4 regions of the Bradyrhizobium sp. USDA 3256 genome follow, and region 4 is predicted to be linked to each of the others. Evidence: riboswitches for the same ligand, from Rfam matches in the RefSeq annotation. Region 4 holds a riboswitch; each other region holds the start of a gene.
What was found. Region 4 has a riboswitch for cobalamin ahead of ACVWY5_RS11830 (DUF1636 family protein). Riboswitches for the same ligand answer to the same signal wherever they lie in the genome.
Positions count from the first base shown of each region.

Region 1: another riboswitch for cobalamin. It lies ahead of ACVWY5_RS05140 (ribonucleoside-diphosphate reductase subunit alpha); the one in region 4 lies ahead of ACVWY5_RS11830 (DUF1636 family protein).
Region 2: another riboswitch for cobalamin. It lies ahead of ACVWY5_RS42975 (TonB-dependent receptor); the one in region 4 lies ahead of ACVWY5_RS11830 (DUF1636 family protein).
Region 3: another riboswitch for cobalamin. It lies ahead of ACVWY5_RS41365 (TonB-dependent receptor); the one in region 4 lies ahead of ACVWY5_RS11830 (DUF1636 family protein).

Region 1 is NZ_JBSSAE010000002.1:732,358-737,837, reverse strand. Features, by position in the region: gene ACVWY5_RS05145 (ribonucleotide-diphosphate reductase subunit beta) at 1-573, opposite strand, end outside; gene ACVWY5_RS05140 (ribonucleoside-diphosphate reductase subunit alpha) at 564-2,396, opposite strand; cobalamin riboswitch at 2,607-2,822, opposite strand; gene ACVWY5_RS05135 (class I SAM-dependent methyltransferase) at 3,234-4,187, opposite strand; gene ACVWY5_RS05130 (nodulation protein NolB) at 4,377-4,886, opposite strand; gene ACVWY5_RS05125 (secretin N-terminal domain-containing protein) at 5,115-5,480, shown strand, end outside.
Region 2 is NZ_JBSSAE010000002.1:8,725,049-8,730,528, reverse strand. Features, by position in the region: gene ACVWY5_RS42980 (PepSY domain-containing protein) at 1-962, opposite strand, end outside; gene ACVWY5_RS42975 (TonB-dependent receptor) at 965-3,247, opposite strand; cobalamin riboswitch at 3,354-3,548, opposite strand; gene ACVWY5_RS42970 (GTP-binding protein) at 3,775-4,704, opposite strand; gene ACVWY5_RS42965 (amidohydrolase family protein) at 4,706-5,480, opposite strand, start outside.
Region 3 is NZ_JBSSAE010000002.1:8,387,099-8,392,578, forward strand. Features, by position in the region: gene ACVWY5_RS41355 (ABC transporter substrate binding protein) at 1-503, opposite strand, end outside; gene ACVWY5_RS41360 (hypothetical protein) at 700-873, opposite strand; gene ACVWY5_RS41365 (TonB-dependent receptor) at 987-3,194, opposite strand; cobalamin riboswitch at 3,358-3,555, opposite strand; gene ACVWY5_RS41370 (FecCD family ABC transporter permease) at 3,668-4,711, shown strand; gene ACVWY5_RS41375 (ABC transporter ATP-binding protein) at 4,708-5,480, shown strand, end outside.
Region 4 is NZ_JBSSAE010000002.1:2,196,075-2,201,554, forward strand. Features, by position in the region: gene ACVWY5_RS11820 (cobyric acid synthase) at 1-701, opposite strand, end outside; gene cobO (cob(I)yrinic acid a,c-diamide adenosyltransferase) at 713-1,366, opposite strand; cobalamin riboswitch at 1,403-1,612, shown strand; gene ACVWY5_RS11830 (DUF1636 family protein) at 1,707-2,081, shown strand; gene cobW (cobalamin biosynthesis protein CobW) at 2,078-3,112, shown strand; gene cobN (cobaltochelatase subunit CobN) at 3,112-5,480, shown strand, end outside.

The DNA of each region.
Region 1 (5,480 bases), 1.5 Mb from region 4:
GTTGAGCAGCATGGCGAAGCTCGCGAACAACGCCATGCCTTCGGTGAAGGCGCCGAACATCGCCAAGGTCCGAGCGACATCGGCCACGCTATCGACGCCGAACTCGTGCATGTAGTCAGCCTTGGCGCGCATCTCGTCATAGCCGCGGAATGCCTCGAACTCGGTCTTGGGCATGCCGAGCGTCTTGAGCAGCAGCGCATAGGCGTCGATGTGGACCGTCTCCATGTTGCTGAAGGCCGCCATCATCATCTGAACAGTGAGCGGCTGGAAGATCGGGATGTAGCGCTTGAGATAGTTGTCTCCGACCTCGATGTCCGACTGAGTGAAGAAACGAAAGATCTGGGTGAGCAGCGCGCGCTCGCTGGCGGTGACGCGCTCCGACGCCCAGTCCTTGAGGTCGGCGCCGAGCGGCACCTCCTCGCCCATCCAATGGGTCTGCTGCTGGCGCTTCCAGAACTCGTAAGCCCAGGCGTAGCGATCGACGTCATAGCTGCCGGCCGAGTCGAGAAGGCCGACGCGCCCCTTGCCGATCAGCGTGCGTGGATCGACGGACGAGAGATCGATCACTGACATGCGAGGCACTCCTCATAGTCGGTGCGCGGCCGCGGTGGCGCGGCCTTGTCGCCGTCGCCGATCCTGCCGGCGAACGCCGCGCGCGAGATCGATTTTGAACGGCAGTAGTAGAGGCTCTTCACCCCGTGCTTCCAGGCCGTCCAGTGCAGCATGTGGAGATCCCACTTGTCGACGTCAGCCGGAAGATAGAGGTTAATCGACTGGCTCTGGCAGATGAACGCGGCGCGGTCGCCGGCAAGCTCGACGACCCAGCGCTGGTCGATCTCGAAGGCGGTGCGAAAGACCGCTTTCTCGTGCTCTGACAGGACGTCGAGATGGGCGACCGACCCCTCGTGCGCGATGATCGAATGCCAGGTCGCCGAGGTGTCTACGCCTTTCGCGGCCAGCACCCTGGTGAGATGCGGATTACGCACCGAGATGGCGCCGGACAACGTCTTATGGGTGTAGATGTTGGCCGGGATCGGCTCGACGCAGGCGCTGGTGCCGCCGCAGATGATGCTGATCGAGGCGGTCGGCGCGATCGCAATCTTATGGCTGAAGCGCGCCATCACGCCGCGTTCCAGGGCATCCGGGCACGGGCCACGCTCGCGCGCGAGCGTCACGGATGCCGCGTCGGCATCGCGACGGATTTTTCGGAACATGTTCAGATTGAAAGACTTGGCCATGACACTTTCCATTGGAATGCCCTTGGCCTGCAGGAAGGAGTGGAAGCCCATGACGCCGAGGCCGACGGAGCGCTCACGCAGGGCGGCGTAGCGGGCACGCTTCATGCCGTCCGGCGCCACCGTGATGAAGTGGCTGAGCACGTTGTCGAGGAAGCGCATGACATCCTCGATGAAGATGGGCTCCTCACTCCACTGGTCCCAGGTCTCGAGGTTGAGCGACGACAGACAGCAGACCGCGGTGCGCTCCTCGTCGCGATGATCGATGCCGGTCGGCAGGGTAATTTCGCTGCACAGGTTGGAGGTCGAGACCTTGAGGCCCAACTCGCGCTGATGCTTGGGGAGCGCGCGGTTCACGGTGTCGATGAACAAGAGATAAGGCTCGCCGGTCTGGAGCCGGTTCTCAAGGATGCGTTGCCACAGCTGGCGGGCATCGATCTCGCGGACGACCTCGTTAGTCTTCGGGCTGCGCAGAGCGAACGCGGTGCCGGCGCCCACGGCACGCATGAACTTATCGGTGACGTTGACGCCGTGATGCAGGTTGAGGCTCTTGCGGTTGAAGTCGCCGGACGCCTTGCGAATCTCGAGGAACTCCTCGATCTCGGGATGGTGAATATCGAGATAGACCGCCGCCGAGCCGCGCCGCAACGAGCCCTGGCTAATCGCCAGCGTCAGGCCGTCCATGACGTGGATGAACGGGATGATGCCTGAGGTGACCCCGCCCTTTACTTTCTCGCCGATCGAGCGAACATTGCCCCAGTAGGTGCCGATGCCGCCGCCGTTGGAAGCAAGCCAGACGTTCTCGTTCCAGGTACCGACGATGCCTTCGAGCGAGTCCGACACCGAGTTGAGGAAGCAGGAGATCGGCAGGCCGCGCGTGGTCCCTCCGTTGGAGAGCACCGGTGTGGCCGGCATGAACCACAGCCGAGACATCGCATCATAGAGACGTTGGGCATGCGCAACACCGTCCGCGAAAGCGCAAGACACCCGCGCGAACATGTCCTGGTAAGTTTCGCCGGCGAGCAGATACCGGTCGCTCAACATCAGCTTGCCGAACGACGTCAATAGGTCGTCGCGCGACGGATCGAGCGTAAGGTCGGCCGGCTTTGGCGATGGCGCGAGGGGCCGCGGCAGCGGAGCCGGCGATGGCGAAAGGGGCACCAGACACGGCTCAGGCGCGGTAGGCTTTGCCTGCGCTAGGCGCGGCCGCACACTCGGCGGCGCGACGAGATGACCATGCTGATCGAAATCGTAAGACGGCGACATCGGCAACCCCGCGATGTTAGACGCTGGGGCCCGCGCGGACGACTTGCGAGGAGAGTTGGCAAATGTCCCCGGCTGCAAGCGACCCACCGGGGCACCCCGCCCGAGGACTTTCGTTCAGTCGCGGCAGGTCTCCTGGCTCGCGGGTCGCTACGGCTGTCGGCCTTCCCGGCGCTGTTTCGCGCCAGTGGCCATGATGACACCCGCTCGCCGCTTACAGTTGCGGGGGCAGCCCCGGAGTAGCCGTTTCGGCGCACCGGGTTCCCTCTTAGCTTCCGACCTACAAGATGTGGGGAACGGAAGACCGTGACTGGCTAGACATAGGCACCACTCGCCGGGATTCGTCAACCGGAGAGATCAAAATTTATAAGGCAAAACCATGCTGACCGCCCGGCCTACTCTATCACCGCTGTCGCTTCCGCTGCAGGTGAGATGCCGTTGGCGGCATGTCCGGTTTCCGTTAAGCTTGCGCATGGTCAAGGAAATTCTGGCCCGCGCGTCGCATTGATGCGACCTACGAACCGCGCGTCAGTGGAGAAGCAATTCGGCAAGGCGCTCTCCGATCTGAAGCGCAGCGCTCCCGCTCGCCGGGACAAATGGCATCTGGACGAGTCGTTATCCACACGCGGGCGAACAACATCAGCTCCGGCGCGCCGGCGACCAGAATGGCCTCGTTCTCGACGTCTTGATCCAGCGCCAAAGAGACTCGCGCGCTGCCCAGTGGTCCCTAACCTGTCACGGCTCCAGCGCGACCTGCAAGCCCTCCTTACTTTCAACATGAACGTAACGCGGTCCGATCGGCCGTCCCCTGCCGCTGGCGACGGTGACAACGTCTTCCAGAGGCGTGGCGCGCGCATCCGCCTCGGGGCGAGACAAGATCAGATCAGCGTGAAACAGCCCCTCCGATTCGAGACCGGTGGCATCCACGTCAAGGGCCACCAAGCTGGCCAAACAACTTTCAAACTCTTCAGCATCGCGAAAGCGACGCTGGATAAACGTCGCGCCGGTAAGACGTTCTGTCACAAGACCACGCTTTGCGAACGTCGCGGCCAGCGCCTCAAATGGGAACATTCGTAGCACGAAGGAGATGATCCATGGTTGCTTCTCTGTCGCATCGAGAATCTCGCTGAACGTCTTCTCGGTAACGTAGCCGATGCATCCGGTCGACATGATAACATCCACGGAGCGGAGAATGCGCGCGCTGTCGGTCGATAGCGTCTCCTTTTCAAGGTCAGCGACAATGCCCTGCTCCAAGAGGCCAACACTCTTTGCATAGCTGACCGCCCGTGCCGACACATCGAGGCCGATAAAGCTCGCTAACCCGACATCAGGCCAGGCTGCATAAAAATTGCGATCGAGACTCACGAGTGTCTCAGAACTGATCGCTCTCATCTCACGCCGGGCGTAGCGGTGACGCAAGCCCCCGAAGGTCAGCGGAAAGCGATGCACCGCTGCGTTGATGCCGTATGAACAACCAACATCGAGCACGATGGGCTTAAGGCCGGTTGCCGAAGCTTTCGCTGCCAGGATTTGGCGTACAACTGGCTCAGCCACGTCCGGTATCATATAATCCAAGTCTCCGAGGACCGAGAAATATGCCCTCGGATCATCCGAAGCATAAATATCGTGGAATATAGCTTTAGACCGATTGATACGCGAAAACTCTATCCGCAACGCAATGTCTCCCATCTCATTTGCAAGCGACTCGACGGCTGTTGCCTTCGTACTCGCCCGCACTTTGATATATAGGGCATATAGATCGGTCTTACATCCGCCGATGCGATAGCAGAAGCGGCGAGCGGACAAGAGCATCAAACCACCGTCCCGCCGTCGCGCCGTGAGCGATCCTGCTGTTGTATGAAGAACCCATCAGCCCGTTCAGCCCGCCGATAGAAGCTTGTTCAGAGATGAGCTGACGGCGCCGGCGCCCTTAGAGATGAGCGAAACCTGAATGACGCGATCGTAAACATCCCGTAGGTTCGTCAAGGCCGAATCGAAATGATCCCCACCTTCCGGTTTACCTGCCGGATACACCTCGACTTGCTGCGAGCGCAACAGCGGCTGCGCGGCCGGCCCGAGCTGAAGACTTTTCGCAGGAGCGGGCTCAGTGACAAGCGTCGGCGGAACCGCACCCGGAGAAGATGGTTTGCGCCGGTGGATTGCAGAAATATTCTGCAGGACGCGATCGCCAAGCGGGCTCGCCGGCGTGATCGTACGCTGAACCTCCGACAGCGCCGGAGCTGGCGGGCGATCGGCTGCCGAAGAAGCTGCACCTTGCTTCGAAGCCGCCTGCGCAAGACTATCATGAAACTGGTCCCGCACCGATGAACAGCCGCTGGAGAGACATTCGGCCGGGTTGAGAGCGATCAAGGCAACGGCAGGCAACATGAGAAGGACCGCTTTTGTCACGTGATGAGATTGGCAGCTTCGTGAGCGCGAATGGGCCAGTACCCTAGAGAAGCGAGCTGACCGAAACCTGACGAGCGTTCGTCACCTGATGATCACGGTTGGCTTCCATTTAGGAAGAAGCATCGATCTCCAAATTTGGAACGAATTTTGGTGTCGATCCTGTCGTGAAAAAATCGCAGGAATACTCATCCGATCTCGGAGGCTGTCATCTTGAAGAAAGTGCTATGTGCTGTTGTTTTCATCTGCTTGAACGTCGGCAGGACGCTCGGCGCGCCGCTGACGCTGCCATCGACGCCTTACAGTTACACGGTTCTGGATCAGGACCTCGCGGCCGCACTGCAGGAATTCGGCAACAATCTGAATATCCGGGTCAATGTAAGTACTGAGGTGAAGGGGCGGATTCGCGGGCGGATACCGGAGCTCCCACCGCGAGGGTTTCTCGACCGCTTGATCCATCTTTATAACCTTCAATGGTACTACGATGGGCTGGTGCTCTACATATCCGATGCCCACGAGGCGCAAAGCCGACTACTGGTCTTGAATCCGATAAGCTTCGATGCATTCAAGACGGCA
Region 2 (5,480 bases), 6.5 Mb from region 4:
GCGGGCATGGAGGGTGCCGACTGGAAGCCGGCGACGATGTCGGGCGTGTCATGGCCGCTGTAGCCGATCGTAATCTCACGGGTGACGCCGCGAGGGGAGAACGCGCCGCCGGGATTGAGCGAGAGCCAGCCGCTGAACATCCAGGTGAGAACGAAGATGCCGCCGATCAGGCCGGCAATGTGATGCCAGGCCATCCAGCCGCGATAGGGCGAGACGGCGCCGCTCGCGTAGCGGCGCGTCAGCCGCATGCGCAAAATGCCGATCCAGAAGCCGGTAACCGCGACGACAAGACAGACACCCGAGATCCACAGCACCACATCCCGCCACAGCGGGCCGTCCTTGCGCAACACGGTCGGATAGATCCAGTGCGGGATCGAGCCAAGCCAATTCCAGATGCGCTCGCGCCGCGTGGTGTCGAGCGCGATCTCGCCGGTGCGCGAGGAGACATAGAGCTCCGTGCCATCGGCGTCACCGAGGCGGATCAGATAGAGCGGCCGCAACGAATCGAAGCGCGCCGTGACCGACCATTGGTCGCGCGTGATCGTTTCGATCAAGCGCGGCTGCACAGCATGCGGATGATGAGCGGTAATGGCCAGCGCCTGGTCCGGCATGATCCGGTCGATCGCGCTGCCGTCGATCGCCGAAATGGTGATCATCCCTCCCTCCCAGCCGGCCACCCGATAGACGGGCGTGTCGTCCATCATCGAAAGTCGCAGATCACGCGGATAACGCTCGACACCCGCGATCGCCATCGCGCGATCAGGCGTGACCCGCACCTTGCTCCAGGGAATGACAGGAAGCGCGGCGAGGCGCTCGCTGTCGGTGAGGCGCGGAAAGGCCACGTACATCATGACGAGGCCGGAGATGAACCACATCGCGAACAAGAGACACGTCGCAATGCCGATCCAGCGATGGACGATATAGAGCCACCGCCGCCCGCGCCGGATCAGAGCGTTGCGCATGGTCAGAACTTCACGTTGACGGACAATTCGGCGGTACGCGGCATGCCCAGCAGCCACTGCCCGGTGCCGTTCGAGGTCACCGCGTAAGCCTTGTCGAACAGATTGTAGAGGCGGAACGCGACCGTGGTCCGGTCGTCCGGCTTCCACCTGACGCCGCCATTGACCACATTGTAGCCCGGCCGCAGCTGGGTGTTGGCGAGATCGGAGTACATCGCACCGACGATCTGCACGCCGCCATAGGCCGACCAGTTGGGCGCGAAGTCCCAGGTCAGCCAGACGTTCGAGACCTGCTGCGGCACGTTGACCGGGACATTGCCGTTGAAGCTCACGATCTTGCCGCCGACCACCTGGCTGTTGTTGTCGTATCTGGCGCGCAACAGCGCAACATTGGCATCGACGCGCCAGCCGTCGTTCAGCGCGAGCCCGATCGATCCTTCGACCCCGCGGGATGATTGCTGGCCGATCTGCAATGCCAGGCCGCCGGTGGGGTTGCCGGGATCGGGAATCGTGAGCCCGGTCTTGACGATCTCGTAGGCAGCCAGCGTCCACTCGCCGCGACCGCCCCAGAACGACTGCTTGACCCCGATCTCGGTCTGCTTGCCCGTCGCAAGCTGGAACGTTTTCTGCGTGGTCGACAGTGAGATCAAATTGCTGACCGGATCGACGCCGACCGCGTACTGGCCATAGAATGCGAGGTTCTTGATCGGCTCGTAAACGAGGCCAGCGCGCCAGCTCGTGCCTGATAGCGTCGTCTCGAAACTGTTTGCCGGCGCCTTGTAGTCGGTGCGGTCCACCTCGGGGCGATCATACCTGACCCCGGTGACGAGCGACAACTGATCGGTCAGCGAGAGACGATCCTCGGCGAACAGCGCGTATTGATTGACGATCGCATTGAAGCCCGGCGTGGTCGCCGTCGTCGTCGCGAAGAACGACCCGGGATCGAACACATAAGGATTGACCGACGACGCGCCGCCATAGGGCGAGTTATTGGTGTGGGTGAAGTCGATCCGGTTGACGTCGAAGCCGGCGACAAACTGGTTCGCAAGTCCAAACACGTGACCACTGAAGGTCGCATCCATCCGATTGCCGAGCTGCTTCTGGTCGTGGAAGATCTCAATATAGCTCGTGCGATCGATCAGCTGGGTCTTCGGATTCCAGGTGTAGTTCTCGATGTCGCGCCAGTGCCGCTCGCTGGTCAGGTAATACAGCGTGTTGTTGATCTTGAAGCCGTCGGCGACGTCCCACTCGGTCTTGAACCGGGTCCAGCTGTCCTGATAGCGGATCGCGCTGTCCAATGCATTGTAGTTCTTGAAGCGCAGCGCGTCCTGGATCGAGCCGTTGATCAGCGGCGTGCCGAAATAGCGCGACGGGCTGCGGTCGCCGTAGTCCTCCGAGAGCGTGAAGGCGAGATTGTCCGACGCCTGCACCCGCACGGCAGCGGAGACTACCGCGTTCGAGGTCTTGTCGCGATCGACCCAGCCGTCCGACATGTTGCCGGTAGCGTTGATGCGGTACGACACATTGGGATCGATCGGACCGGTGCTGTCCACGGACAGCCGCCGCGTCATGTTGCTGTCGAGCGAGACCTCGGCCTCGTTAGTGGGCGTATTGAGCGGTTTTTTCGGGATCACGTTGATGACGCCACCGATCGCGCCTTCGCCGTACAGCACCGAGGCCGGACCGCGCAGCACTTCGATGCGCTGCGTCGACCAGGTGTCGTAGGGGAATGTCAGGGTGCCGGAGCCGATATAGAAGCGCGTGCCGTCATACAGCGTCATCACCGAGTTGCTGCCGGCAAAGCCGCGGGTGCTGAACGACAGGCCGCCATTGCCGGGCGCCGGCGTCGCGACGAACCCGGCCGCGTCCTGGGTGACGGCATCGAGCACATTGTGCTGGCCGCGTTCGGCGATGGTCTGCGCCGTGATGATCTCGACGCTGGCCGGCGTCAGCAGCGGTGTCAGATTGAGACGACTGCCGGTGCCGCCCTGCGTGGTGGCATTGAGCGTCGGCGATGCCGATCCCGATGCGCCCGACGCTGCGACGCGCGGCGCGTTGCTGGCTGTTGCGATCGTCGCGGGCCTCGGCCGTGGCCGCGCCGCAGCGGCCATGTCACGGCTGCGCGCCGCAGGCTTCGGCTTGGCGGTCACCGAGGGCGCGACCTCGATCGGATCGAGCCTGGTTGGTGGAGGTGTTTGTGCCGAGCCTTCGGCCGGCAACAACAGCGATGACAGGGAGCAGACGAGACCGAGGCGCCATTTGCGCGCAACGGGAAAGGACGGAGACATGAAACGACTCGCGGTAACGTGGCACGTCACCGCGAACGCGGACTGGCGCATTGCCCAAAAGGCAGTGCTCCGATCCCACCAGGACGCCCCCGCCCGATGTGCTCGCGTGTGACCACGACTGACGGCAGGTCTCCTGGCTCACGGGTCATCGCCTGTCGACGCCTTCCCGGGCCGATGGCCCAGTGGCAAATTGACGAAAGGCTCGCCGTTTACAGTTGCGGGGACAGCTGCGGTATTGGGGTTACCCTCGCACCGCATTCCCTTTTGATCCCCGAAGGGAACCGTCGGCAAAAAACGATAGGTGGTGCCGGCAAGGCTGTCAATTCGATGCGATTGTCGCACACATGCTTTGCGGGATGGAGCTGCGGCGATGACATAGCGGCATCCGCGGATGACGCGGAGATGTAATCCCGTCATCGTGAGGAGCCGCGAAGCGGCGTCTCGAAGGATGCATGGCCACAGCCGGGCGTCCATCCTTCGAGGCTCGCTCTGCTCGTGCCTCAGGATGACGGAACCATAAGCTCACATCACTCGATGTCGACACATCCCTGCATGATCGCATCGATCTCGGTGCGCGACAGAGCACCCATCTCGGCGATAAACACGATGCGCGTGCGCGGCACGCCGGGCGACGGCACGCCGCCCGCACCCAAGGTCGCGCGGCCGCCGGCGAGTTGAAACACCGTCAGCCGCCCGGGCTGTTCCACCGTCTCGAACAATCCCTTCGCCCGCGCCAGCTTCGGCGCCAGTCTGCCGATCGCCTGCTGCAAGCGCGGCAGCACGACGGGCCGCTCCGAGGTCCAGCTCAGCGTCTCGAAGCGATCCGACGACGGCCGTCGCGGCGCGGCCTCGCGCGGCGCCGGCACATGATCGAGGTCCGCCGGGAACAGTAGCGCGGCCGGCACCTCGCCATGCAAGGCATCAACCACCACGGCCGCCGGACGCGCCGCGCGCACGGCGTCGCGGATCGCAGCGCACGCGGCGGCGTCGGCCAGATCGACCTTGCTCAGCGCCACCACGTCCGCCGCCCGGAGCTGCGACCGCAGCAGAGCATCGTTCAGCACCGCCGCAGGCTGCGCCGCGTCGACCACGCACAGCACCGTCTCAAGCGGCGCCTCCTTCCAGATCACGGGATCCATCAGGTTGCGCACGATGTCGGCGGGATCGGCGATCCCGCTGGTCTCGATCACGATGAATTCGGGACGCGGATCACGCCGCAACAGCGTGGCGAGCGTGCGCAGCAGGTCGCCCTCCAGCGTGCAGCAGATGCAGCCATTGCTCAGGCTGACCACGCCGTCGCTGGCGCCCGCGATCAGCTCGGCGTCAATATTGATCGCACCGAAATCGTTGACCACGGCGGCGATGCGCCGCCCTTGCGCATGCGCCAGCAGATGGTTGACGATCGTGGTCTTGCCCGCCCCGAGGAAGCCCGCGACCAGCAGGATCGGGACCGGCACCTCAGCCCCCCGTGACGGGGCGGCGCACCGGCCGGCCGGGACGCGCCGCGACATCGAGCACACCATCGCTGATCAGCGGCTGGCCGCTGACCACGAGATGCCGCACGCCCTCCGCCGGACGATTCATCGCGGAAAAGGTCGCGCGATCGCTCAGCGTCTCGTAGTCGAACACCACGACATCGGCGTCGGCGCCGACCTGCAGCCGGCCCTTGGCCCGCATCGCCGGCGTGCTCGCCGACAGGATCTCGGCCGGGATCAGCGCGCATTTGCGGATGCCTTCGAGCAGCGACACTTTCTTGCGCTCGCGCACCCATTCGCGGATGAAGCGGGTGAAGCAGCCGGCCGAGCGCGGATGCGAGGTGGCATCATCAGGCAGCGGCCAGGCGTCGCCGCTGTAGGGACGGCCGTCCGACAGCGTCCACGGCATCGCGTCGGAGGCGATCGCGCCGCCCGGATACAGCACCGCCATATCGAGCAGATCGCGATGATGCGCGTTGTTCTCGATGTCGAGCACGTGCCACAGCACCAAGGTCGAGGGCTCTTCGGCCTGTGCCGCCAGCAGCTCCTCGCGGCTGCCGAAACGGTGACCGTCGGTCACGCGCTGCACCGAATCGTAACCGAGGCCGTTGCGCTCTTCGAATTTCGGATCGCTGAAGAAGGTCGCCGCCAGCACGGTCGAGCCGGTGCCGTAGGGATAGGCCTCCACCGTGATCGGCAGGCCTTGCGCCTGCGCTTTCGCGATCAGCCCAACACAGCGTTCGATATCCGTCTTGCTC
Region 3 (5,480 bases), 6.2 Mb from region 4:
AGAATCGCAACGCGCTTGATCCCGGGGAGTGCCTCCTTCAGAATTTTGAGTTGGTTGCTGGCCTGCTGCGGATCGAGATTCGTGAGGCCCGTGACGTTGCCTCCCGGTTTTTCCATCGAGGCGACAAGCTTCAATGCAACCGGATCGGTGACGATCGCAAAGATCACGGGGATCGTCGACGTGGCCTTCTGCGACGCTACGGCCGCCGGGCCACCGAGTGCGAGGATGACATCCACATTCGCGCCGACCAGCTCCGAGGCGAGGCCCGGAAGGCGCTCGAGCTTCGATTCGGCAAATCGCGGTTCGATGACGATGTCGCGTCCTTCGAGATAGCCCCGTTCGGCAAAATCGCTCAGTAGGTTTTTCTTGATGGAGTCGAAGAGCGGCGACGGGCTGCCGTTGATGAGGATTCCTACTTTCCGGGGGGCCTGTTGCGCATTGGACGGGTCGCACATCGACGCGATGATGCAGAAGACCGTGAGCACCGCCTTCGCAAATCTCATGGCACCGCCCCCCAGCAAGGACCCAGCGTCCATGCGGAGCCTAGCATGGTAACCAATCCGGAAGGGGGGCCAGCCCATGACCCCGCTGCGACCTATTGTCTGCTTGGCGACGACGAGCCGGGCTCGGTAGCTCGCAAGCTACCAGGCCGCCGCGCGCGACTGCGCGCAGGATCTGTCGATCGATATTCGCCGCGCCTCACAACGGCTCGTCATCATTGCCGTAGCGGTCGAGCTTCGGCGTGGCGATGTCGCCGTCCTCGTAATAGTCATCGTCCTGTAGCGCTGCGGGTGGCGGAGGCTTCTTCGCCTTGTCGTCGGTCTTGTCCTTGATCTTCGTGCCGCCCTTGGTCTGCTTCCCGGCCTTGGCCATGCGTTTCCCCTGCGCGGGTCAAATCAGCTGCCGGAACTCTACCCCAGTTTCCGTGCGTTTGTAATGTTCGGGAGACGGTGCGGCAGGGCACACCCGCCCCACCGGATCACGCTCTAAAACGTCGCGCCGGCCTTGACCATGTAGGTGCGGCCGGGCAGCGGATAGGCCGAGAAGCGGCCATCCGTGAACGTGCTCGCGATGGCGTAGTCGTAGTAGAGCGCGTTGAACAGGTTGTTCACGCTCAGCGACCAGAAGAAGCGGTCAACTTGCCCGCTCAGCTTGATATCGGCGGTGGCGTTGCCGGGAATCCGGCTCTGGGTGTTGGCCTGGTCGTTGTCCATGATGCGCGAACTCCAGGCCCGAACCGTGGCGTCGAACACCAGGTAGTTCTGCCAGATATTCCAGGTGACGCCGAGATTGCCGGTGTAGCGCGACACCAGCGGCACGTCGTTGCCGGCCCAGATGCCTCCGCGGAAGACCGCGCGGGTGATCGCCATGCCGCCGCGCAGGGTTACGCTGTCGCTGACCCCGAGCGAGGCGCTGGTCTCGGAGCCGTAGCGGCGGGTGGGGTCGAGGTTGGTGTTGTAGAACAGCACCGGGTTGAAATGGATCTCGTTGTCGAGATCCATCAGATAGACGCTGGTCTGGACCTGGAAGCGATTGGTCCTGACGCGGAAGCCGCCCTCAACGTCCTGCGAGGTCTGGGTCTTGAGTTGGAAGGTCTGCGGGATCGGGGCGAAGGTCAGTGGGTCGAATGACGGCCCTGATGCAACGCGCTCATCGACATCTGGCGTGCGGAACGCGCGGGCCGCGCGGCCGAACACCGAGAAGGTGTCGGTCAGGCGATGCTCGACGCCGACATGCAGCGCGTATTGCGTCTCGTTGCTGTCGAGCGGCGCTGCCTGTGCATCGAACGCGAACGGCGCATTCGGATCGTAGCGATCGCGCGCCGAGATGCTGGTGTTCTGGACCCGCGCGCCGTAGGAGAAGTCGGTCGTCGGCAACAGGCCCAGCGTATGTTGCCAATAGCCGGCCACGGACTGCTGCTCGATATTGTAGATATGGAAGGGATCGACGCCCTGATAGGCGCCGCGCGCCTCGCGGAAGGTCGAATCGTAATAGTCGATGCCGGTCAGGATCGTCGACGGCATGCCCAGCATCACGTTCTTGACGCTGAGCCGCGGTGTCAGAGACCAGGTCTGCATTGCGGCGTCATTGTAGGTCGAGGCGAAGCTGATGGTCGGCACCCTGCCGAAGAAGCCGCTCTGCGTCTCGCGCTGCCGCCAGCCGCCGTCGACGATGAGGTCGACGCCGTTCATCAGCGACCTGGTGAAGCCGGCGGTGACGCTGGCGGTCTGCTGGTTGGCATAGTCGAAGGGCGTCGCGGCGCCGCGGCGGTCGGTGAGCAGCTCATTGACGCCGATCGACGGATCGACCAGCCGTCCGCCGGGCAGGCCGAGCTTCTGGTCGCTGCCGGTGACGGTCAGGAAGGCGGTGAGATCAGGCGTCGTGTAGTTGATGTTGCCGACGGCGTTGCGCTGGTCGAGCGCATTGTTGACGCGGTAGCCGTCGGACTTTATGCCGTTGCCGTAGAACGAGGTGGACCACGGTCCGGAGTTGAGCGCCGCGGAGACCGCGGCCATGCGGGTGTTGAACGAGCCAAATCCGGCCTCGGCGCGCATCGTCGTCGGCGGGCCGCCGACGCCGGTCTTGGTAATGATGTTGACGACGCCGCCCACCGCGTTGTCGCCGTAGAGCACCGCGCCGCTGTTGCCGCGCGTGATCTCGATGCGCTCGATCGAATCGAGCGGGATCGTGGTGAGGTCGAAGCCGGCCTTGTCGACGTCGTTGAGGCGGCGGCCGTTGAGCAGGAACAGCGTGTTGTCGGTCGCGAAGGCGCCGAAGCCGCGCAGGTCGACCGAGGTCTTGGCGCCGTTCGGTCCGCCATAGGGCGTTTGCAGCTGCACGCCTGGCACCTGCGCGAGGATCTCGGGCAACGACTGCACCGGCGAATGGGCGATGTCGTCGGCGGTGATCACGGCCGAGGAGGAGCCGACAATGCCGGCGAACTGGCGGCCGCCGCCGGTGCCATCCGTTCCGGTGGCCGCGCCGGTCGCTGTCGTGCCCGATCCGCTGCCTGTGTCGTTGCCTTGCGAGGTGCCCGGCGCCGGGCGTCGCGGCGCCGGCGCTTCGTCAGCGGCCGGCCTGGCGCGCGTGACGTTCTGGTCGCGCGGCTTGGTGACTTCGATCGCCGGCAGCTGATCGGGAGCGGGTGCCTGCTGCGCCCGCGCGGCGGAGAAAAGGATTGCCGGCGCGATCATCGTCGACGCGAGCAGAAGCGCGCGGTGTCGCCGATGGAAAGGGAAGGAGAACATAAGCGAGGTCTCGGTAACGTCAGTGGCACGTCACCGCGAACCAGTCTCACCATCGTGCTCACAGCATCAGGTGAAGCTCATGCCTGTACTCCCCGACCGGCAGCATCGCGTGTGACCACGGCTGACGGCAGGTCTCCTGGCTCGCGGGTCGTTACCCTTCGTCGCCTTCCCAGGACCGAGATTCCCAGTGGCCTGTGACGAAGGATTCACCGCATACAGTTGCGGGGGCAGCCGCGGCGTTGGGGAAGTTTCCCCGTACCGCATTCCCTTTTCATCTCACGAAAGAACCGTCATGTTCATCTAGGGTTCGGCCGGGTAGCAAAGTCAATCCGGCGGAAGTCGGGCAATGGCCGGGCGGCCACGGTTTTTGTCGAGTGTCGCTTGTCTGCCACGGCGATCGCTGTAAGAGCATGGATCCAATGAGCGTGCAGGATTTTGCCTTGGCGGCCGAGGTCGCGGCGCGGCGCCGGTGGGGCGCCACCGCGGCGCTGCTCGCGCTCGTGGCCCTGCTGTGCGTGCTCTCGCTCGGCATCGGGCCGGTGCGGCTGTCGCCGCTCGCGGTGATCGAGGCGCTGTTCGGCGGCGGCAGCGATGTGGCGCAGGTGATCGTGCGCGAGATCCGCCTGCCGCGCACCATCCTGGCATTCGCGATCGGCGGTATTCTCGGGCTGTCCGGTGCGGCGCTGCAAGGGCTGCTGCGCAATCCGCTGGCCTCGCCGTCGCTGTTCGGCGCGCCGCAATCGGCCGCCTTCGGCGCGGTGCTGGTGATCGCGCTGGGCCTCGCCGATGTGCGCTCCTACGCGCTGCCGGTGGTGGCGATCATCGCCGCGTTCGGCTCGGTGTTCGCGCTGCTTGCGATCGCCGGCCGCAATGCCGGGCTGTTGATCCTGATCCTCGCCGGGCTCGCGATCTCGAGCTTTGCGGGGGCGGCGACGGCGCTGGTGATGAACCTCTCCAGCAATCCCTTCGTGGTGCTGGAGATCGCGTTCTGGCTGCTCGGCTCGCTGGAAGACCGGAGCTTCCAGCACGTCGCGCTGGCACTGCCCTTCATCATCGCAGGCGCCGCCATCCTGCTCAGCCAGGCGAGCGCCTTCCGCGCACTGACGCTCGGCGAGGAGGCGGCGCAGAGCCTCGGCGTCGATGTCGGGCGGTTGCGGCTCTTCGTGATCACGGGCGTGGCGCTCGGGGTTGGCGGCGCGGTCGCGGTGACAGGCACGATCGGTTTCATCGGCCTCGTTGCGCCGCATCTGATGCGTCCCGTGATCGGTCACGATCCGGCGCGGCTCTTGGTGCCGAGCGCGCTCACCGGCTCGGCGTTGCTGCTCGCCGCCGACATCGCGGTGCGCATCATCCCCTCGACCTCGGACATCAAGGTCGGCGTGCTGACCTCGATCATCGGCGTGCCGTTCTTCCTCTATCTGATCATGCGCGAACGCCGCGCGCTCGGCGGAGGCGTGGCATGACGCTGCTCTCCGCTACCGCGCTCAATGCTTCGCTCGGCAGCCGCAAGGTGCTGCACGATGTCTCGCTGTCGCTGCCGTCGGGCCATCTGGTCGCGCTGGTCGGGCCGAACGGCGCCGGCAAGACCACGCTGCTGCGCGCGCTGGCCGGTCTGATTCCGTCCGGCGGCGAGATCCGGATCGGCGATAATCCGCTGGCGTCATTGCCGCTGCGCGAGCGCGCGAAACGTTTCGCCTATCTGCCGCAGGGGCACATGGTGCACTGGCCGCTGCCGGCACGCGATATCGTCGCGCTCGGCCGCTATCCGCACGGCGCGACCGATCCGGCGCGGCTGTCGCAGACGGATATGGAGGCAGTGCTGCGCGCGATGCAGGCGGTCGACGTCACTGAATTCAGCGATCGCCGCGTCACCGAACTCTCCGGCGGCGAGCGCAGCCGCGTCGCGCTGGCCCGGGTGCTCGCGGTGGAGGCGCCGGTGATCCTCGCCGACGAGCCGACCGCCTCGCTCGATCCGCGCCACCAGATCGACGTGATGCAGAAGCTGCGCAACGTCGCCGATACCGGTGTGCTGGTGATCGTGGTGACGCATGACCTGGGACTCGCCGCGCGCTTCGCCGATCATGTTCTGGTGCTGTCGGAGGGACGGCTGGCCGCGCAGGGCGCGCCCGCTGAAGCGTTGTCGGAGGCGGTCCTCGCCAGCGTGTTCCGCATCAGCGCCTATCGCGCCGAATTTCAGCGCGAAGCCGTCATCGTGCCGTGGGCGGACGTGTG
Region 4 (5,480 bases):
GGAAGTTCGCCGGCGCGGACGAACCAGGGCAGCACGCCAAACCCGCGCCAGGCGGTGCGCTCTTCGATCAGGCGGTAGCCGTCGTCGAACAATGTCGGATCGCCGCGGAATTTGTTGATGACAAAGCCCTGGATCATCGCGGCATCATCAGGATCGATCACCGCCTTGATGCCGACCAGCTGCGCGATCACGCCGCCGCGGTCGATGTCGCCGACCAGCACCACGGGCACGTCGGCCCGGCGTGCAAACCCCATATTGGCGATATCGGACTTGCGTAAGTTGACCTCGGCGGGGCTGCCGGCGCCCTCGACCAGCACCAGATCGGCGCGCTGCTTCAGGCGCGCAAAACTCCCCAGCACCGCGGCCATCAGCGATGGTTTCATGGCGGCATATTCGCGCGCGCGTGCGGTGGCGATCCGTTTGCCGTGCACGATGATCTGGGCGCCGACATCGGTTTCGGGCTTGAGCAGCACCGGGTTCATGTCGGTGTGCGGCTCGACGCCCGCGGCGAGGGCCTGCAAGGCCTGCGCGCGGCTGATCTCGCCGCCGTCGACGGTCACGGCGGCGTTGTTCGACATGTTCTGCGGCTTGAACGGCAGCACGCGCAGGCCGCGTCGTCGCGCGGCGCGCGCGAGGCCGGCGACGATGAGCGATTTGCCCACGTCCGAGCCGGCTCCCTGGATCATCAATGCGCGCGCCATCGTGATGTCCGTCAGAACTCGACGCCCGGCTGGGCCTTGATGCCTGAGCGGAACGGATGCTTCACCAGCGTCATCTCGGTGACGAGGTCGGCAATCTCGATCAATTCATCCTTGGCATTGCGCCCGGTGAGCACGACATGGGTCATCGGCGGCTTCGACGTGGTCAGAAAGTCGACGACATCTGATATCGCGAGGTACTCGTAGCGTAGCGCGATGTTGATCTCGTCGAGCACGACCATGCGCAGGCTCGGGTCTGCGATCAGCTGCTTGGCCTTTTCCCAGCCGGCTTGCGCTGCCGCGATGTCGCGGGCGCGATCCTGCGTCTCCCAGGTAAAGCCTTCGCCCATGGCGTGAAATTGACAGAGATCGCCGAAATGCCCGGTGAGCAGGCGGCGTTCGCCGGTATCCCAGGCGCCCTTGATGAACTGCACCACGGCGCAGGGAAAGCCGTGCGCCACACAGCGCACGATCATGCCGAACGCGGAGGACGATTTTCCTTTGCCGGCGCCGGTATGAACGATGATCAGGCCCTTTTCACCGCTCTTGGTCGCCATGATGCGGTCGCGGGCGGCCTTTTTTTTCGCCATCTTGTCCGCGTGGCGCGTGTCCAGCGAAAGATCGGTGCCGACGGTGCCGTCTTCAGCGTCGTTTCCATCTGAAATCATCACGTTCCTTCGGCTTGACAAGTGCGAGGCTTGGACGAATGGTGGTCCCGCGTTGGTTCCTGTCCTACGACAGGCGAAGAGGGAATGCGATAGGGCTCCGCTAAATCGGGCCCGAAGCGCAGCCGCCCCCGCGACCGTGACCGGAGAGATGCCCAAGCCACTGATTCCATGGAGTCGGGAAGGTGGGCATCGAAGGGTAAAACCTGCTCCGCAAGCCGGGAGACCTGCCAACGCAGCATGTTGTGAAACCGGCGGACGGGGTGTTCCGCGACGGGGAACGAACCTGTCCAAAATCGGTTCGTGTGCCTCATCGCTTCCCGCTGTCAATCCAGGAAGGGCGATGAGCGTTACACTTCATGTCTGCATCACCTGCCGCGCCGGCCAGACGCCGGCGGAAGGTGAGCTCGCGCCCGGTGCACGCCTGCATGCCGCGCTTGTCGAGGCCGGCGTGCCCGATGACGTCAATCTGGTTCCCGTCGCATGCCTGTCGGCCTGCAGCCAAGGGTGCTCAGTCGCGCTCAGCGCGCCGGGGCGCTGGTCCTATGTCTACGGCCGACTGTCCGCCGATAATGCCGCGGATGTGATCGCCGGTGCCTCCGCGTATGCGGCGGCGCCCGACGGCATCGTGCCGTGGCGCAGCCGTCCGGAAATCTTCCGCAAGCAATCGCTCGCCCGCATTCCACCTCTTCCCGTCGTGCCGGAGGCCGCAGAATGAACACGCTCGCCAAAATTCCGGTCACGGTCGTGACCGGCTTTCTCGGCTCCGGCAAGACGACGCTGATCCAGCATCTGATCCGCAATGCCAACGGCAAGAAGCTCGCGGTGCTGGTCAACGAATTCGGCAGCGAAGGCGTCGACGGCGACATCCTGAAGTCGTGCGCCGACGCCAATTGTCCGGCCGAGAATATCGTCGAGCTCGCCAATGGCTGCATCTGCTGCACCGTCGCCGACGATTTCATCCCGGCGATGGAGCAGTTGCTCGCACGCCCGGTGAAGCCCGATCACATCGTGATCGAGACCTCGGGGCTCGCGCTGCCGAAGCCGCTGCTGAAAGCGTTCGACTGGCCGGAGATTCGTTCGCGGATCACGGTCGACGGCGTGATCGCGCTCGCCGACGCCGAGGCCGTCGCCGCCGGCCGGTTTGCGCCTGATCCGGCCGCGGTGGATGCGCAGCGTGCGGCGGACGACAATCTCGACCACGAGACGCCGCTGTCGGAAGTGTTCGAGGACCAGATCGCCTGTGCCGATCTCGTGCTGCTGACCAAGGCCGATCTCGCCGGGGCGGAAGGAATCAAGGCGGCGAAAGAGGTGATCGCGGCCGAGATGCCGCGCGAGGTGCCGATGTTGCCCGTCGTCGACGGCACGATCGACGCACGCGTGATCCTCGGGCTCGAGGCGGCGGCGGAAAACGACCTCGCGGCGCGGCCGTCGCATCACGATGGCGAGGAGGAACACGAGCACGACGATTTCAATTCCGTCGTGATCGATCTTCCGGAAGTTTCGGATGTCGACGCGCTGGTCGCCTCGATCAAGGGGCTGGCGCGCGAGCAGAATGTGCTGCGTGCCAAGGGCTACATCGCGGTCGAGGGCAAGCCGATGCGGCTGCTGGTGCAATCGGTCGGCGAGCGGGTGCGGCATCAGTTCGACATGCCCTGGGGCGCCCGGGCGCGGCAGTCGAAGCTCGTCGTGATCGGCGAACATGCCGACATCGATGAAGCCGCGATCAGGGCACGGCTTGGTGTCTGATGCACGTCGTCTTCCGCGAGAGCCGCGGCCTTGAGGAGACCGCGACGCCAAGGGACCTCGGCCAGGATCCGGCCGATCTCGTGGTGTTGTCGTTTTCCGACAGCGATCTTGCTGCCTTCGCGGCCGGCTGGCGGCGCGGCCGCGCTGCGTTGCCGTCGCTGCGGCTCGCCAATCTCGCGGAGTTGCGCCATGCGCTGTCGGTCGATACCTACATCGAGCGGACGCTGTCGCACGCGCGCGGCATTCTGGTGCGGCTGATCGGCGGCGAGCCCTATTGGTCATACGGGTTGGCCGCGGTGCATCGGCTGGCGAAGGAGCGCGGCATCGCCCTGGTCGTGCTGCCGGCCGATGGCCGCGACGATCAGCGGCTGGATGAATTCTCGACCTTGCCGGTCTCGACGTTGCGCCGTCTGAAGGTGCTGTGCGACAAGGGCGGCCCCGTTGCCGCGCAGGCCGTGATCGCGCAACTGGCGCTGGCGTCCGGACTCTATGCCGGGCCGGTGGTCGGCGAGATCGATCTTCCCGAGATCGGCGTCTACGATCCCCGGCGCGGTGCCGTCGCGGCGTTGCCGGCACCGGATGGCCGGCCGCGGGTGCTGGTGACGTTTTATCGTTCTTATCTCGCGGCCGGCGACACGGCGCCGGTCGATGCTCTGATCGACGCGTTGCGCGAGAAGGGCTTTGATGTCCACGGTGTCTTCGTCACCTCGCTGAAGGCGGCGGGCGTGGCCGATCGGCTGCGCGTTCAGTTTGCGCAATGCGCTCCAGCGGCCATCGTAAATGCGACCGCGTTTTCCGCAGCCGATGACGACGGCGCGACGCCGTTCGACGCTGCATCATGCCCGGTGTTCCAGGTCGCGCTGTCGACAGCACGGCGCGAGGATTGGGCCTTGTCGCTTCGCGGGCTTTCGCCCGGCGATCTCGCGATGCATGTGGTGCTGCCGGAGGTCGATGGCCGCCTGTTCGCGGGCGTCGTCAGCTTCAAATCGCCTGGTGAGCGCGATCCCGAGCTGCAATTCGTGCATCTTGCGCATCGACCGGATGCCGAGCGCGTCGCTGCAATTGCCGCACGCGTGGCCGCCTGGCATCGGCTTGCCGGCAAGCACGCACAGGATAAGCGGCTCGCGCTGGTGCTCTCGAACTATCCCGGCCGGCCGCATCAGATCGCGCATGCCGTCGGCCTCGATGCGCTTGCCTCGGTCGAGGCATTGCTGACCGATCTCGCGGCTGCGGGATTTGATGTTGAGCCGGTGGCGTCGCTGGGCGACATTCTTTTGCGCAGGACTTTGACGTGGAACGTCGCCGACTACCGTGCAGCGCTTTCCGGCCTTCCGCGGCAACTGCAGGATGATGTCGGCCGCGCATGGGGCGCGCCGGAGGACGATCCCGATTGCCGTGACGGCGCATTTCATTTCGCGGCGATCTGCTGCGGCAAATCGGTCATTGCCGTTCAGCCGGAGCGCGGCGAGGTGGGGCGGCGCGACGCCGACTATCACGATCTGGCGCGCACGCCGCGCCATGCCTATGTCGCGTTCTATCTGTGGCTCAGGCAGCAGGCCATCGATGCCGTCGTCCACATCGGTGCGCATGGAACGCTGGAATGGCTGCCCGGCAAGTCGGTTGCGCTGTCGTCCGCATGCTGGCCGGAGGCGCTGATCGGCGATCTGCCGGTTGTCTATCCCTTCATTGTCAACGATCCCGGCGAGGCGGCGCAGGCCAAGCGCCGGATCGGTGCCGTGACGATCGGTCATCTGCCGCCGCCGCTCGCGAAGGCCGCGGTGCCGGAAGGCCTGCGCAATCTCGAGCGCTTGCTCGATGAGTATTCGACCGCCGATGGTCTCGATCCGGCGCGGCGGCAGCGCCTGATCGCCGCGATCCGCGACGAAGCACGCATCGCAGGGCTGGAAGACGATCTCGGTCTCGCCGCGCCGGTCTCGTCGGCCGAGGCCATTCCGCAGATCGATCGTTTCGTCTGCGACCTCAAGGAAAGCCAGTTCGGCGACGGTTTGCATGTGTTCGGGCAGGGTGCGTGCGGCGAGGCGGAGAAGGCGGCGCTGCGCGATGCGCTCGCGGGTCGGCGCGTGGCGCCGGGGCCGTCGGGCTCGCCCTATCGCGGAAGCCGCGACGTGCTGCCGACTGGACGCAACCTGTTTGCGGTCGATCCGCGCGCGGTGCCGACGCCGTCGGCGCATGCCCAAGGCGTGAAACTCGCCGAGGAGCTGTTGCGCCGTCATTTGCAGGATCACGGCGACTGGCCGAAGGGACTCATGGTCGACCTCTGGGGCTCCTCGACGATGCGCACCGCCGGCGAGGATTTTGCGATGGCCTTGCACCTCGCGGGCATCGCGCCGCGCTGGGATCACGGCTC